Linked DNA regions of Sinorhizobium fredii NGR234. The protein of the gene in region 2 binds, or shares a complex with, the protein of the main gene of each other region. Links are inferred from orthologs where the notes say so. Each region holds a gene or a part of one and is shown on either strand. Other genes may lie near its edges.

The links. Proteins that work in one complex are often made in the same cells at the same time.
Region 1: the proteins of ccmE (region 2) and ccmB are in contact, whole or in part, in a solved structure (PDB 8CE8), measured with the Escherichia coli proteins. The link is inferred for Sinorhizobium fredii NGR234 from one-to-one orthologs.

The regions. Positions count from the first base shown.
Region 1 is NC_012587.1:3,392,744-3,398,029, reverse strand. The notes cover bases 2,327-5,286. They hold ccmB (heme exporter protein CcmB), read left to right. Parts: upstream 2,327-3,456; coding sequence 3,457-4,116; downstream 4,117-5,286. Other genes in these bases: NGR_RS27290 (DsbE family thiol:disulfide interchange protein), read left to right, coding at 5,199-5,286; ccmD (heme exporter protein CcmD), read left to right, coding at 5,026-5,202; NGR_RS27300 (heme ABC transporter permease), read left to right, coding at 4,259-5,029; ccmA (heme ABC exporter ATP-binding protein CcmA), read left to right, coding at 2,837-3,460; acnA (aconitate hydratase AcnA), read right to left, coding at 2,327-2,567. In the rest of the region: more of acnA, read right to left, coding at 1-2,326. UniProt on the Escherichia coli protein: Required for the export of heme to the periplasm for the biogenesis of c-type cytochromes.
Region 2 is NC_012587.1:829,612-837,235, reverse strand. What follows is about bases 2,423-5,394. They hold ccmE (cytochrome c maturation protein CcmE), read right to left. Parts: upstream 4,149-5,394; coding sequence 3,696-4,148; downstream 2,423-3,695. Other genes in these bases: ccmI (c-type cytochrome biogenesis protein CcmI), read right to left, coding at 4,145-5,290; NGR_RS15210 (heme lyase CcmF/NrfE family subunit), read right to left, coding at 2,423-3,699. Also shown: NGR_RS15220 (Do family serine endopeptidase), read right to left, coding at 1-946; NGR_RS15215 (cytochrome c-type biogenesis protein), read right to left, coding at 1,259-1,714; more of NGR_RS15210, read right to left, coding at 1,711-2,422; NGR_RS15195 (hypothetical protein), read right to left, coding at 5,427-5,894; NGR_RS15190 (ATP-binding protein), read right to left, coding at 6,104-7,489; two-component system response regulator FeuP, read right to left, coding at 7,479-7,624. UniProt on the Escherichia coli protein: Heme chaperone required for the biogenesis of c-type cytochromes. Transiently binds heme delivered by CcmC and transfers the heme to apo-cytochromes in a process facilitated by CcmF and CcmH.

The DNA.
Region 1 (5,286 bases), 2.6 Mb from region 2 along the record:
ATCTTGGCGACGCGCTTTTCGCGCGGCTGGACATTGGCGAGACCTTCGATCGTCACGACCTCGTCACCCTTCAAGGCCAGCGATTCCCAGGTCATGCCCGCTTCGAAGACGAAGGGGATGACGCCCATGCCGACGAGGTTCGAGCGGTGAATGCGCTCGAAGGACTGGGCGATGACGGCCTTGACGCCGAGCAGGTTGGTGCCCTTGGCCGCCCAGTCGCGCGACGAACCGTTGCCGTATTCGACGCCGGCGAAGATGACCAGCGGAACGCCCTCTTCCTTGTACGTCATGGCCGCATCGTAGATCGAGATCTCTTCCTTGGAAGGATAGTGGATGGTGTAGCCACCTTCCTTGCCGTTCGGGCCGAGCATGTGGTTGCGGATGCGGATATTGGCGAAGGTGCCGCGCATCATCACTTCATGGTTGCCACGGCGGGTGCCGTATTGGTTGAAGTCGGCAACGGTGACGCCATGGCCGAGCAGGTAGGAGCCTGCCGGCGACGCCGCCTTGATCGAACCCGCCGGAGAAATATGGTCGGTGGTGATCTTGTCGCCGAAGAGGCCGAGGACGCGGGCGCCCTTGATGTCGGAAATGCCGGCGCCCTTCTTGCCCATGCCGACGAAATAGGGCGGGTTCTGGACATAGGTGGAGCCCTCGTCCCAGGCATAGGTCTGACCGGCCGGAACCTGAACCGCCTGCCAGTTTTCGTCGCCCTTGAAGACGTCCGCGTATTTGGACGCATAGAGATCGCGGGTCACGTACTTGAAGATGAACTCCTGGATCTCCTGCGAGGTCGGCCAGATGTCCTTGAGATAGACCGGCTTGCCATCCCTGTCTTCGCCGATCGGCTCCTTGGTCAGATCCTTCTGGACCGTGCCGGCGAGCGCATAGGCGACGACGAGCGGCGGCGAGGCGAGGTAGTTCGCCTGGACGTCCGGCGAGATGCGGCCTTCGAAGTTGCGGTTGCCGGAGAGAACGCCGGCGGCGATCAGGCCCTTGTCGTTGATGGTCTTCGAGATCGGCGCCGGCAGCGGACCGGAATTGCCGATGCAGGTGGTGCAGCCGAAGCCGACCAGGTTGAAGCCCAGCGCGTCGAGATCGGTCTGCAGGCCGGACTTGGCCAGATATTCGCCGACGACCTGCGATCCCGGCGCCAGCGAGGTCTTGACCCAGGGCTTGGTCTTCAGGCCCTTGGCTACGGCATTGCGGGCGAGCAGGCCGGCAGCGATCAGCACCGACGGGTTCGAGGTGTTGGTGCAGGAGGTGATCGCGGCGATCGCGACGTCACCGTGGCCGAGGTCGAAATCGGTGCCTTCGACGGCATAGCGGTTCGCAAGCTGGCCGGGCTTCTTGTAGTCGTTCTCAAGCGCGGTGGCGAAGCCCGAGGCGATGTTCTCGAGCGCGATCCGGCCTTCGGGACGCTTCGGGCCGGCCATCGACGGCACGACGTCGCCGAGGTCGAGTTCCAGCGTGTCGGTGAAGACCAGTTCCGAGCCGTCGCCTTCGCGCCACATGCCCTGAGCCTTCGAATAGGCTTCGACCAGCGCGATGCGCTGCTCTTCACGGCCGGACATCGTCAGGTAGTTGATGGTTTCGGCGTCGACCGGGAAGAAGCCGCAGGTAGCGCCGTATTCCGGACCCATGTTGCCGATCGTGGCGCGGTCGGCGAGCGTCATGTTGTCGAGGCCCGGGCCGAAGAATTCGACGAACTTCGAGACGACGCCCTTCTTGCGCAGCATCTGCACGACGGTCAACACCAAGTCGGTCGCGGTGACGCCTTCCTTGAGCTTGCCCGTCAGCTTGAAGCCGATGACTTCCGGCAGGAGCATCGAGACCGGCTGGCCGAGCATCGCGGCTTCGGCCTCGATGCCGCCGACGCCCCAGCCCAGCACACCGAGGCCGTTGATCATCGTCGTGTGGCTGTCGGTGCCGACACAGGTATCCGGGTAGGCGGTGATTTCGCCGTTCTCTTCGCGGGTCCAGACGGTCTGGCCGAGATATTCCAGATTGACCTGGTGACAGATGCCGGTGCCGGGCGGCACGACGCGGAAGTTCTTGAAGGCCTGCTGGCCCCATTTCAGGAAGCGGTAGCGCTCACCGTTGCGCTGGTATTCGAGTTCGACGTTGCGGGCGAAGGCCTGCGGCGTGCCGAATTCGTCGACGATCACCGAGTGGTCGATGACGAGATCGACCGGCACGAGCGGGTTGATCTTTTCCGGGTCGCCGCCGAGCGACACCATGGCGTCGCGCATCGCCGCGAGGTCGACGACGGCCGGAACGCCGGTGAAGTCCTGCATCAGCACGCGCGCCGGGCGGTAGGCGATTTCGTTTTCCGCAGTGCCCTTGTCGCTGAGCCATGCGGCGACGTTCTCGATGTCCTTCTTGGTGACCGAGCGGTCGTCCTCGTTGCGCAGCAGGTTTTCCAGCAGCACCTTCATCGAATAGGGAAGCTTCGACACACCGGCGAGCCCGTTCGCTTCCGCTTTCGGCAGGCTGTAATAGACATAGTCCACGCCGTTGACCGTGAGCGTGGAGCGACAATTGAAGCTGTCTAGGGACTTGGACACTGGAAATACCCCGTTCCGTCTGATCGCCAAAAACTGACGTACGAACGCCCGAGCGCCTGTGAGGCGCGAAATGGGATGCGGGTGCGGCCATTTCCGCTGTCCGTACGTGGAATGTCATTCCAGGTTCGGCGCTTGGATGAAATTCACGCCGACCGCTGGCGTGTTGGCCGCCTTATAGATAATTTCTTGAAATCGTGCCAGACCAACCAAGGGTCAATCGGAACTTTTTTTGCTCTTCAGAAGAGAGCGTCAGGGAAAGCCTAAAGTTGATGCGCCTGCTGGTAGAGAGTTTGAGCGCGAGGCGCGGTGAAGACTTGATTTTCCACGATATTTCCTTCGACCTTGCAACCGGCGAAGCACTGGTTGTGACAGGTCCGAACGGCTCGGGAAAATCGACTCTGCAGCGCGTTCTGGCGGGCCTTCTTCAGGCCGAATCGGGGCGGGTATCGCTGAAGGACGGGCCTTCCGGCTTCGAGCATCCCCGCGAGCTCAGTCATTATCTCGGCCACCGCAATGCGATGAAGCGGGAATTGACGGTCGAGGAAAATCTCTGTTTCTGGCAACGCTTCCTCGGCAATTCGCCGGGCGGCTCCGGCCTCGATCTCGCAGCGGCCGCCGCGGCCGTCGGCCTTGCCGGCGTCACCCATCTGCCGTTCGGCTATCTTTCCGCCGGGCAACAGCGGCGCATGGCCATGGCGAAGCTGCTTGTCGCCTATCGGCCGATCTGGATTCTCGACGAGCCGACGGCCGCGCTCGATGCCGGGGCGGACAGGCTCTTTGCCGGGCTCGTCGCAGGCCACCGTGAGCGTGGCGGCATCGTCATCGCCGCCACCCACCAGTCGCTGGGGATCGGCCAGGCGAAGGCGTTGCAGATGACGGGGTTCGCGCATTGATCGCTCTCTTCTTCCGTGACCTGAAGCTCTCGGTGCGCGCCGGCGGCGGCGCGATGATCGGCGTGCTCTTCTTCATGACGGTCGTCTCGGTGATCCCGTTCGGCGTCGGGCCGGATCTCAATCTGCTCGCCCGCATCGGCCCGGCGATCCTCTGGATCGGCGCGCTGCTCGCCTCATTGCTCGGCCTCGACCGGCTTTTCCAGGCGGAGCGCGAGGACGGTTCGCTCGATCTCATGCTGATGCACGAGACGCCGCTCGTTCTCACCGTCTTCGTCAAATGCGTCGCCCATTGGGCCGCCACCGGCCTGCCGCTGGTGGTCGCCTCGCCGTTTCTCGGCCTGTTCATGAACATGGACGAGCTTGCCATCGGCGCGACCATGCTCACCCTCTTTGCCGGGACGCCGGCGATCACCTTCATCGGGGCGGTCGGTGCAGCCGTTGCGGTGGCCCTGCCGCGCGGCGGGCTGCTCGTCTCGATCCTCGTGCTGCCGCTCGCCATCCCGGTGCTGATCTTCGGGGTCAGTGCGGTCTATGCGGCGATCGAGGATCCCGCCCCCTTCCTGCCGCCTTTCATGATTTTGATGGCGATAACCCTGTTCTTCGCGGTGATTGGACCGGTGGCGGCGGCCGCCGCGCTGAGGCACTCGGCCGATTGAAGGCTGCTGCGCTTCGACAGGCCAGATGGCAGCCTTCACGTCCTTGTTTTGTGCATGCGTTGTCTCAAAACCGCTATACTGACGCAATCGTGATTGACCGGGGTCAATTGCCGAAGGACGTCTTCCGCGTTAAAGAGCCGTCATGAGCGAAAACAGCCTGGCCATCCGCAAGTTCAGCGACCTCGCCAACCCGACCCGGTTCCTGGCGCTGGCCGATCGCGTCTTGCCGTGGTTTGCCGTTCTTACGGTGCTCACCTTCGCAGCCGGCCTTTGGCTCTCCTTCACCACCGAGAGTGATTATCAGCAAGGCGAGACGGTGCGCATCATGTATGTGCACGTGCCCTCCGCCTGGCTGTCGATGATGTGCTACTCGGTGATGGCGATTTCGGCACTCGGCACGCTGGTGTGGCGCCATCCGCTCGCCGATGTCTCGGCCAGGGCGGCGGCGCCGATCGGCGCCTGTTTCACCTTCCTGGCGCTCGTCACCGGCTCGCTCTGGGGCAAGCCGATGTGGGGAACCTGGTGGGTATGGGATGCGCGGCTGACCTCGGTCTTCGTGCTCTTCCTCATGTATCTCGGGCTGATGGCGCTCAACCGTGCCATGGACGATCCGGCCCGCTCGGCACGCGTCTCGGCGGTGCTGGTGCTGGTCGGCTTCGTCAATATTCCGATCATCAAATTCTCGGTCGAGTGGTGGAACACCCTGCACCAACCGGCCAGCGTCATGCGCCTCGACGGGCCGTCGATCGATCCGGAATTCCTGTGGCCGCTCATCGTCATGGCAATCGGTTTCACGCTGTTGTTCTTCACGCTGCACATCGCGGCGATGCGCAACGAAATCTGGCGCCGCCGGGTGACGTCGCTCCGGCGCCAGGCGGCCCGCAATGCCGGCCGGGAGAGCTTGGCGCCATGATGAGCCATGCAGCCTATGTGATTGCCAGCTATGCGGTCGCCTTCGCGGTCGCTGCGGGGCTCGTCATCTGGGTCGTCGGCGATGGTCGCGCCCGGCAGCGTGAATTGAAAACGCTCGAAGCCGCCGGCATTCGCCGCCGTTCGGCGGAAGCGCCGGGCGGAGAAGCCCTATGACGAGCACCCAGGCGCCGCAACCGGACGAGCGCGGGCCCGGGGCCTTGCGCTACCTGCTCGCGGCCCTTCCGCTTCTGATCTTCG
Region 2 (7,624 bases):
GCCAGCCACGCGAAACGGAACCGTCCTTGATCAGGGAGTCGACGACATCCTTCGCCACCGAAGCAGGAATTGCGAAGGCGATGCCGACATTGCCGCCCGACGGCGAGAAGATCGCCGTGTTGATGCCGACGACCTCGCCGGAGAGATTGAACGTCGGGCCACCGGAATTGCCGCGGTTCACCGCCGCGTCGACCTGCAGATAATCGTCATAGGGGCCGGAGCCGATGTCGCGGCCGCGTGCCGAGACGATACCCGCCGTCACGGTGCCGCCGAGACCGAAGGGATTGCCGACCGCGACCACCCAGTCGCCGACCCTGACATTCTTGTCGTCGGCGAAGCTGACATGGGTGAACTTGCGGTTGGCCGAATCGACCTTGAGAACGGCAAGATCGGTGCGGCTGTCCTTGCCGACAAGCTTGGCATCGAGCTCCGTTCCGTCATTCATGATGACCGTGAAGGCGGAGCCATCGGAGACGACGTGGTTGTTGGTGACGAGGTAGCCATCCTCGGTGATGAAGAAGCCGGAGCCCTGGGCTCTCGGGCGCAGGCGACCTTCCCCACGCGGACCGCGCCGATCACGCCAGCGATCGGCCCGATCGCCGTCCCGGGAATCGGGACCGCCGAATTCACGGAAGAAACGCTTCAACGGGTGGTCGTCAGGCAGGTCTTCAAAACCGCGGCCACCGAAATCGAAGGTGAAGTTGCTTTCGTCATTGGACGCCTGTTCCCGTGCCTGGACGCGAACGGAAACGACGGCCGGGGAAACGGCGTCGACAACGTTGGCGAAACTCGGAACGGAAGGCGCCTGCACCTTGACGGCCTCGGCGAAGGACTGGGTGATCTGCGCCGGCAGGCCTGTCGTCAGCATGACGGCGGCAAGACCGGCGACCGTGGAGGTCTTCAGAACGGTCTTCAGCGAGGGACGCGGAGTTTTGATCATGGACATGCGTTTTGCCTTCTCTCTTGCATGAAGCCGCCGCCGAGCGGCGGACAGCTTCGAAACTTGACCACCAGCGAGGTATCCGGGCGAACCGCCCGGAACCCGCTCGTTTGGCTGTGACTGGAGGAACAGCCGATGACGCAAGGTGTAACGGATGGGACCTTACTGGGTTCTGTCCGGAAGATGAATTTTTGGTAATGTTTCGACGGAGCGGGCGGAAGACGGTCGTACTCTATCTACGGGTCTGCTCGACTCGGCAGCCAAGCAGCCCTTCATCTCCTTGAATTTTCAGGCGTTTCCGAGGAGGGCGCCGTAACCTTACGGCCCGAGCAGCTTGTCCAGTTTTTCCTTTTCGTCGTCGGAAAGCGGTGCGCCCGCCGGCCGCGCGTCACGCCGGCGCGCGGCGACGACCAGGGTGAGCGCGCCAAGGACGAGCAGGAGGACGGGCATGCCCCAGAGAACCAGCGTCTTGGCCTCGAAACGGGGATTGAGCAGCACGAACTCACCATAGCGCGAGACGACATAGGCGATCACCGCCTCGTCGGAATCACCGCTCTTCAGGCGTTCGCGCACGAGCAAACGGAGATCCTTGGCGAGTTCGGCGTTGGAATCGTCGATCGACTGGTTCTGGCAAACCATGCAGCGAAGCTCAGCCGAGATCGCCCGCGCCCGTGCTTCGAGCGCCGGATCGGCAAGCACCTCGTCCGGGTTGACCGCAAGGGCCGGCGCGACGGAAAGGACTGAAAGGAACAGCGCGACCAGGAGCCGGATCATTCCGCGGCCCCCGCGGCAAGCCGCGCCGCCCGGACGGCGCGCGACGGGGCACCCACCCGCAAGCGCCGATCGCTCAAGGAAACCATGCCGCCCGCCATCATGACGAGAGCGCCGCCCCAGATGCAGAGGATCAGCGGCTTCCACCAGATACGCACCACGATCCCGCCGTCGGTCATCTCGTCGCCCAGCGAAACATAGAGCTGGCTGAGGCCGAAGGTCCTGATGCCGGCCTCCGTCGTCGGCATCCGGCGCGCCGAATAGAGGCGCTTGGACGACCAGATCTCGGTCACCTTCACGCCGCCACGGCTGACGGTGAAGTGACCGCTCTCCTCGGTATAGTTCGGTCCGCGCCCCTGGCGCATGCCATCGAAACGCAAGCTGTAGCCGCCGGCGTCGACGAGCATTCCAGGCTTCATCTCGACGACGGTCTCCGTCTCGTAGGCCGTCACGGCGACGATGCCGATCAGCGTAATACCAAGGCCGATATGGGCGAGCGCCGTGCCGAAGGCCGAGCGCGGCAGGCCCAGGAACCGCCGCCAGGCAACGCTTGCCGCCACCTTGCCGAGGCCGGAGCGAAGCGCGGCATCGGTGATGGCGCCGAGGATCAGATAGACGCCGAGCCCGATTCCGAGGGCGGCGAGAACCGGCCCGCCGTTCCTGGCATAGTAGACGGCGGCAGCGAAAAGCAGACCCGCGCCCACGGCGACGAAGAGACGTTGGGCGGCCGCAGCGAGATCGCCGCGCTTCCATGCCAGCAGCGGCCCGAAGGGAACCGCAAAGAGCAAGGGCAGCATCAACAGGCCGAAGGTCATGTTGAAGAAGGGCGCGCCGACCGAGATCTTGTCCCCGGTGAGGGCCTCGAGCACCAGCGGGTAGAGTGTGCCGGTCAGCACGGTCGCCGTTGCCGTCGTCAGGATCAGGTTGTTCAACACCAGCGCGCCTTCCCGCGAGATCGGCGCGAACAGACCGCCCGACTTCAGATGCGAGGCGCGGAATGCAAAGAGCGACAAGGCGCCGCCGATGAAGACGACGAGGATCGCCAGGATGAAGACGCCGCGCGTCGGATCGGTGGCGAAGGCGTGAACCGACGTCAGCACGCCGGAGCGCACCAGGAACGTGCCGAGCAGCGACAGCGAGAAGGTCAGGATCGCCAGCAGCACGGTCCAGATCTTCAATGCCTCGCGCTTTTCCATGACAAGCGCCGAGTGCAATAGCGCCGTGCCGGCCAGCCAGGGCATGAAGGAGGCGTTCTCGACTGGATCCCAGAACCACCAGCCGCCCCAGCCGAGCTCGTAATAGGCCCAGTAGGAGCCCATGGCGATACCCGCCGTCAGGCATGTCCAGGCTGCCAGGGCCCAGGGCCTGACCCAACGCGCCCAGGCCGCATCGATCCGGCCCTCTATCAGCGCGGCGATCGCAAAGGAAAAGCAGACGGAAAAGCCGACATAGCCGAGATAGAGCAACGGCGGATGGATAGCCAGACCGATGTCCTGCAGCACGGGGTTCAGATCCCGGCCTTCGCCCGGGGCCGGTACGAGGCGCGCGAAAGGATTGGACGTCAGCAGGATGAACAGCGTGAAGGCGGCGGCGATCCAGGCCTGGGCCGCCAGAACGTTGGCCTTCAGGGTTTCAGGCAGGTTGCGGCCGAAGCTTGCCACGAGGGCGGAAAAGAAGACGAGGATCAACAGCCACAGGAGCATCGAGCCCTCGTGATTGCCCCAGACACCGGAGATCTTGTAGATCAGCGGCTTCAGCGAATGCGAGTTCTCCCAGACGTTCCTGACCGAGAAGTCGGAGGTCACATAGGCGAAGGTCAGCACCGCAAAGGAGAAGGCAACGAGCAGGAAGGAGACGGTTGCGGCAGTGCCCGCCAATTCGACGAGCGCCCGATCACCGCGCCGCACGCCGACGAGCGGCAGCACCGACTGGATGAGCGCGGTCGCGAGCGCCAGCACCAGCACATAGTGTCCGAGCTCGATGATCATTGAATGTTTTCCTTCCCGCCGAGCGTGACGCCCTGCGCTTTCAGGCGGTCGGCCACGTCCTTCGGCATGTAGGTCTCATCATGCTTGGCGAGCACCGTATCGGCAACGAAAACCGAGCTGCCGGCGACGAAGGCGCCCTCCGCCACGACACCCTGGCCCTCGCGAAAGAGGTCAGGAAGAATGCCGGTATAGGTCACCGGCACCACCGCGAGCGTATCGGTCACGCTGAAGGTGACAGTCTTGCCATCACCCCGTTTCACCGAACCCGCTTCTACCAGCCCGCCAAGGCGGATGCGCGTGCCCGGCGCAAGGTCGGCCTTTGCAAGGTCTCCCGGGACATAGAAATAGGCGACAGCCTGGCTGAAGGCGAACATCACCAGAAGGACGGCGGCCGTCAGAAAGCCTACGCCGCCGCCGATGATCGCCAGCCGTTTCTGCTTACGGGTCATTGTTTCGCTCCGCCGCCATCAATGCCGAGTTCGCGGCCGAGGGCCAGCAATTGCTTGCCCTCGTCGCCGCCGGCTGGAAAGACCTGCAGTCCCTCCCGTAGCGCATCCTGGGCCTTGTCTCTTTGATCGAGGACAACATAGGCACGGATCAGCCGCATCCAGCCTTCGAAGTTGTCGGGATTTTCCTTCAGCCGTCCGGCGAGACCGTCGACCATGCTGCGGATCATTGCCTGACGATCGCCAGCGCTCATCCCCTCGGCGGCGGCGATATCCTCTGATGTCGGATTTCCGAGCGACTGGCCGCCAACACCGGGTTCGCCGGCGGTAAGCTCGGCGATGTGCTGGTTGACCAGCGGCAACCACGGCGCCCCGGCAGGCGACGTGTCGGCAAGCTTGCGGAAGGCCGTTAGCGCATCGCCGCGCTTCCCCTCCTGCTTGAGGCCGAGGGCGAGATAGAACTCCGAGCGCGGATCATCGGCGTCGAGAGCCAGCGCCTTCTTCAGGGCGTCCTGTGCCGCCGCCGTCACAAGACCGCCGGATTGCACGATCAGCGTCTCGGCATAGCCGCCGAGCCTGGCCGCGGTCGGTCCAAGCAGCCGGATTGCGCGATCATAGGCGGCGACCGCATCGTCGACGCGGCCACTGCGCATGTAGATCGGAGCGAGCAGGTCCCACCCCGCCCCGTCGTCGGGGTTGATGGCCAGATGATTTTCGGCCTTGGCGATCAGGATACTGATGTCTTCTCCGGGATTGGCAAGCCGCGCTGCGAGCGGTTGCGCCGGCACGCCAGGACTGCCCGTCGTCAAGTAGAGACAGAGCCCAACGGCGGGAAGACAGAGGAGAATGAACGCCTGCGCCAGGCGCTTCGAGCCGAGCCGCCTGGAAACACTTTCCGCGGCAGATGCGTCGGCGGCGCTGGCGGCAATCAAGCGGCGCCCGATCTCCGCCCTGGCGAGTTCCGCGTCTGCGCCGCTGATCAGCCCGGCCTCCCGATCCCTCGCCAGTTCGTCGAGCTGGTCGCGGTAGACCTCGATGTCATGGCTGTGAGGAGACGGAAGTGGCGACGCCGCCCGCATCAGCGGGAGGACGAGCGCGACTGCAACAGCCGCCGTCAAGATGGCGACAAGAATCCAGAACAACATGGATGCGAAATACTATGAGGTTCCCGGCTTTCCAACTCGAAAACCGAAAATGACGGAGATTTGAGGCGTTTCGCCGCAAGGGGGGCCTGTGCCGGCCGCAAGGGCGGCACGGCTGGTCCGGGGCGCCGCATTCGCCTCAGGTCAATGGCGACCAGGTCCCGTCGCCGTTGCGGCATGCCGCGCCGCGCGCCGTCGATGACTGACCCTTCACGACGACCGTGTGGCTGTATTGACGGCAATTCTGAGAACCGACCTGATAGGGGGCGGCGGCGACAACCGAGCCGCTCACACCGCGCCCTTCCCATGCCACCGGCTGGCCGCCGGGGGCGGCCTCGAGCGCGCGATACTCCGCCTCGAGGGCGCGCTGCCGGTCGGATTTGCCGAGTTCGATATTGTCGAGGCGCGCTATGACGCCGCCCTGCAGGGCCTCGATATAGGCCGCCGACGAGGCTCCGCCCGCCGCGGCCGCGCCAAGTCCCGCGACGGCCGCCCCGCCTTTGCCGCCGCCGGTCGTGCCGCAGCCGGCAAGGGCAACAGTCGATGCGACAACCACGATCCTGCCTCCCAGAGCAACGGACCGGCCTATTTCTGCGTTAATCCTCATGATACGCGACAACTCAACCCTCATTGACCGGTCGCCGTCTGCATCTCGGCGATGGCCTCGAAACGGCGCGCTTTCAGGATTTCTTTTTGCACCCCCGGCCGCACTAGGCAACCGCGCGCCGTGCAGGACGCAGCATTTTCGACTGCCGGTGTGACCGCCGGATCACGATGGCGACCACTCGACCGGATCTGTAAGCTGCTCGCTCCGCGTCAGACAGCTGCCGGCAGAACGAGTTTGGCTCTCAAGCCGCCCTCCTCGCGTCGACTGAGTTCGACGCTGCCCTGATATTCGCCGACGATCTCGCTGACGATCGACAGGCCCAGCCCCGTGCCGGGCTTGCTTTCGTCGAGCCGCTTACCGCGCTTCATCGCCAATGCGATCTGATCCGGGTCGAGCCCCGGCCCGTCGTCGTCGATCCTGAGCACGATCCATTCGCGGCCGGACTCCTTGCTGCGCGCCTGGTCGATGGCGGGCTCGACGCTGAGCACGACGTGGTCGCGTGCGTATCGCGCGGCATTTTCGAGCAGGTTGCCGACGGTTTCCTCGACATCCTGTTGTTCCATGGCCAGCACCAGCCCCGGAGGATTGATCGACAGGCTGAACTGTTTCTCCGGATTGAGCCGCCGCATCACCCGGATGATCCTTTCGAGAGCCGGCTGGGCCTCGGTCCTCGCCAGAATGGATCCGCGCTGCGCCGCGATGCGGGCACGGCTGAGATAGGACTGGACCTGCGTCTGCATCGCGTCCGCCTGCGTCCTGATCAGTTCGCCGTGCGGGACTTCCAGAACGCGCGCCTCGTTGAGCAGCACGGCGATCGGCGTCTTCAGGGAGTGAGCGAGATTGCCGACCTGCATGCGGGCGCGTTCGACGATGCGGCGGTTGCTGTCGATCAGCGCATTCACCTCATTGGCAAGCGGCTGGATCTCGCGGGGAAATGCCCCGTCTAGGCGCTCGCTCTGGCCGGTGCGGATCTTTTCGAGCGAGCGGCGGACCTGGTCCAGCGGTCTGAGGCCGAAGAGAATGGTCAGGGCGTTCACCCCAAGCCCGCCGAGGCCGAAGATGGAGAGCGCGATCGTCAGGTTGCGAGTGAACCGATCGATGTCCGCCTCCAGGACGTCGCGGTTGCCGGCAACCCGGAAGCGCGCCGTATGGCCCTGGATATCGAGCACGACTTCGGTTTCAGCCACTTCGACCTCGTTTCCGAACGGGTCCTCGGTCGTGTAGAAGCGCTCGTAGCGAATGTCGAATGGAATCTCGTCGACGCTGACGATCGGCAGCTTGGCGGAACCGAGCGACGTCGACAGCAAGGGCGGCGTATCGAATTCGCCGATCGGCTCGACGATCCAGTACCAGCCGGTCTGCGGCTGGGAAAAGCGCAGATCCCCGAGTTGAGGGCTGCCGGTCAGCGCGGCCTTCTCGTCAACGGAGATCGAGTTGATGACGTTGTAAAGCTGGGCGCGCAACAAGTCCTGGAAGCCACGCTCCGAGCCTTGCCGATAGAGCGCCGAGATGACCACTCCGATCACGACGAGGGCAACGACGGCCCAGACGGTCGAAACCGCCAGAACGCGCGCCGTAAGGGATCTAATGACCATTGCCGGGTGCTTGCATCCGATATCCGAGACCGCGCACGGTTTCGATCAGGTCATTGCCGATCTTCTTGCGGAGTCGGCCGATGAAGACCTCGATCGTGTTGGAGTCGCGGTCGAAGTCCTGATCATACATGTGCT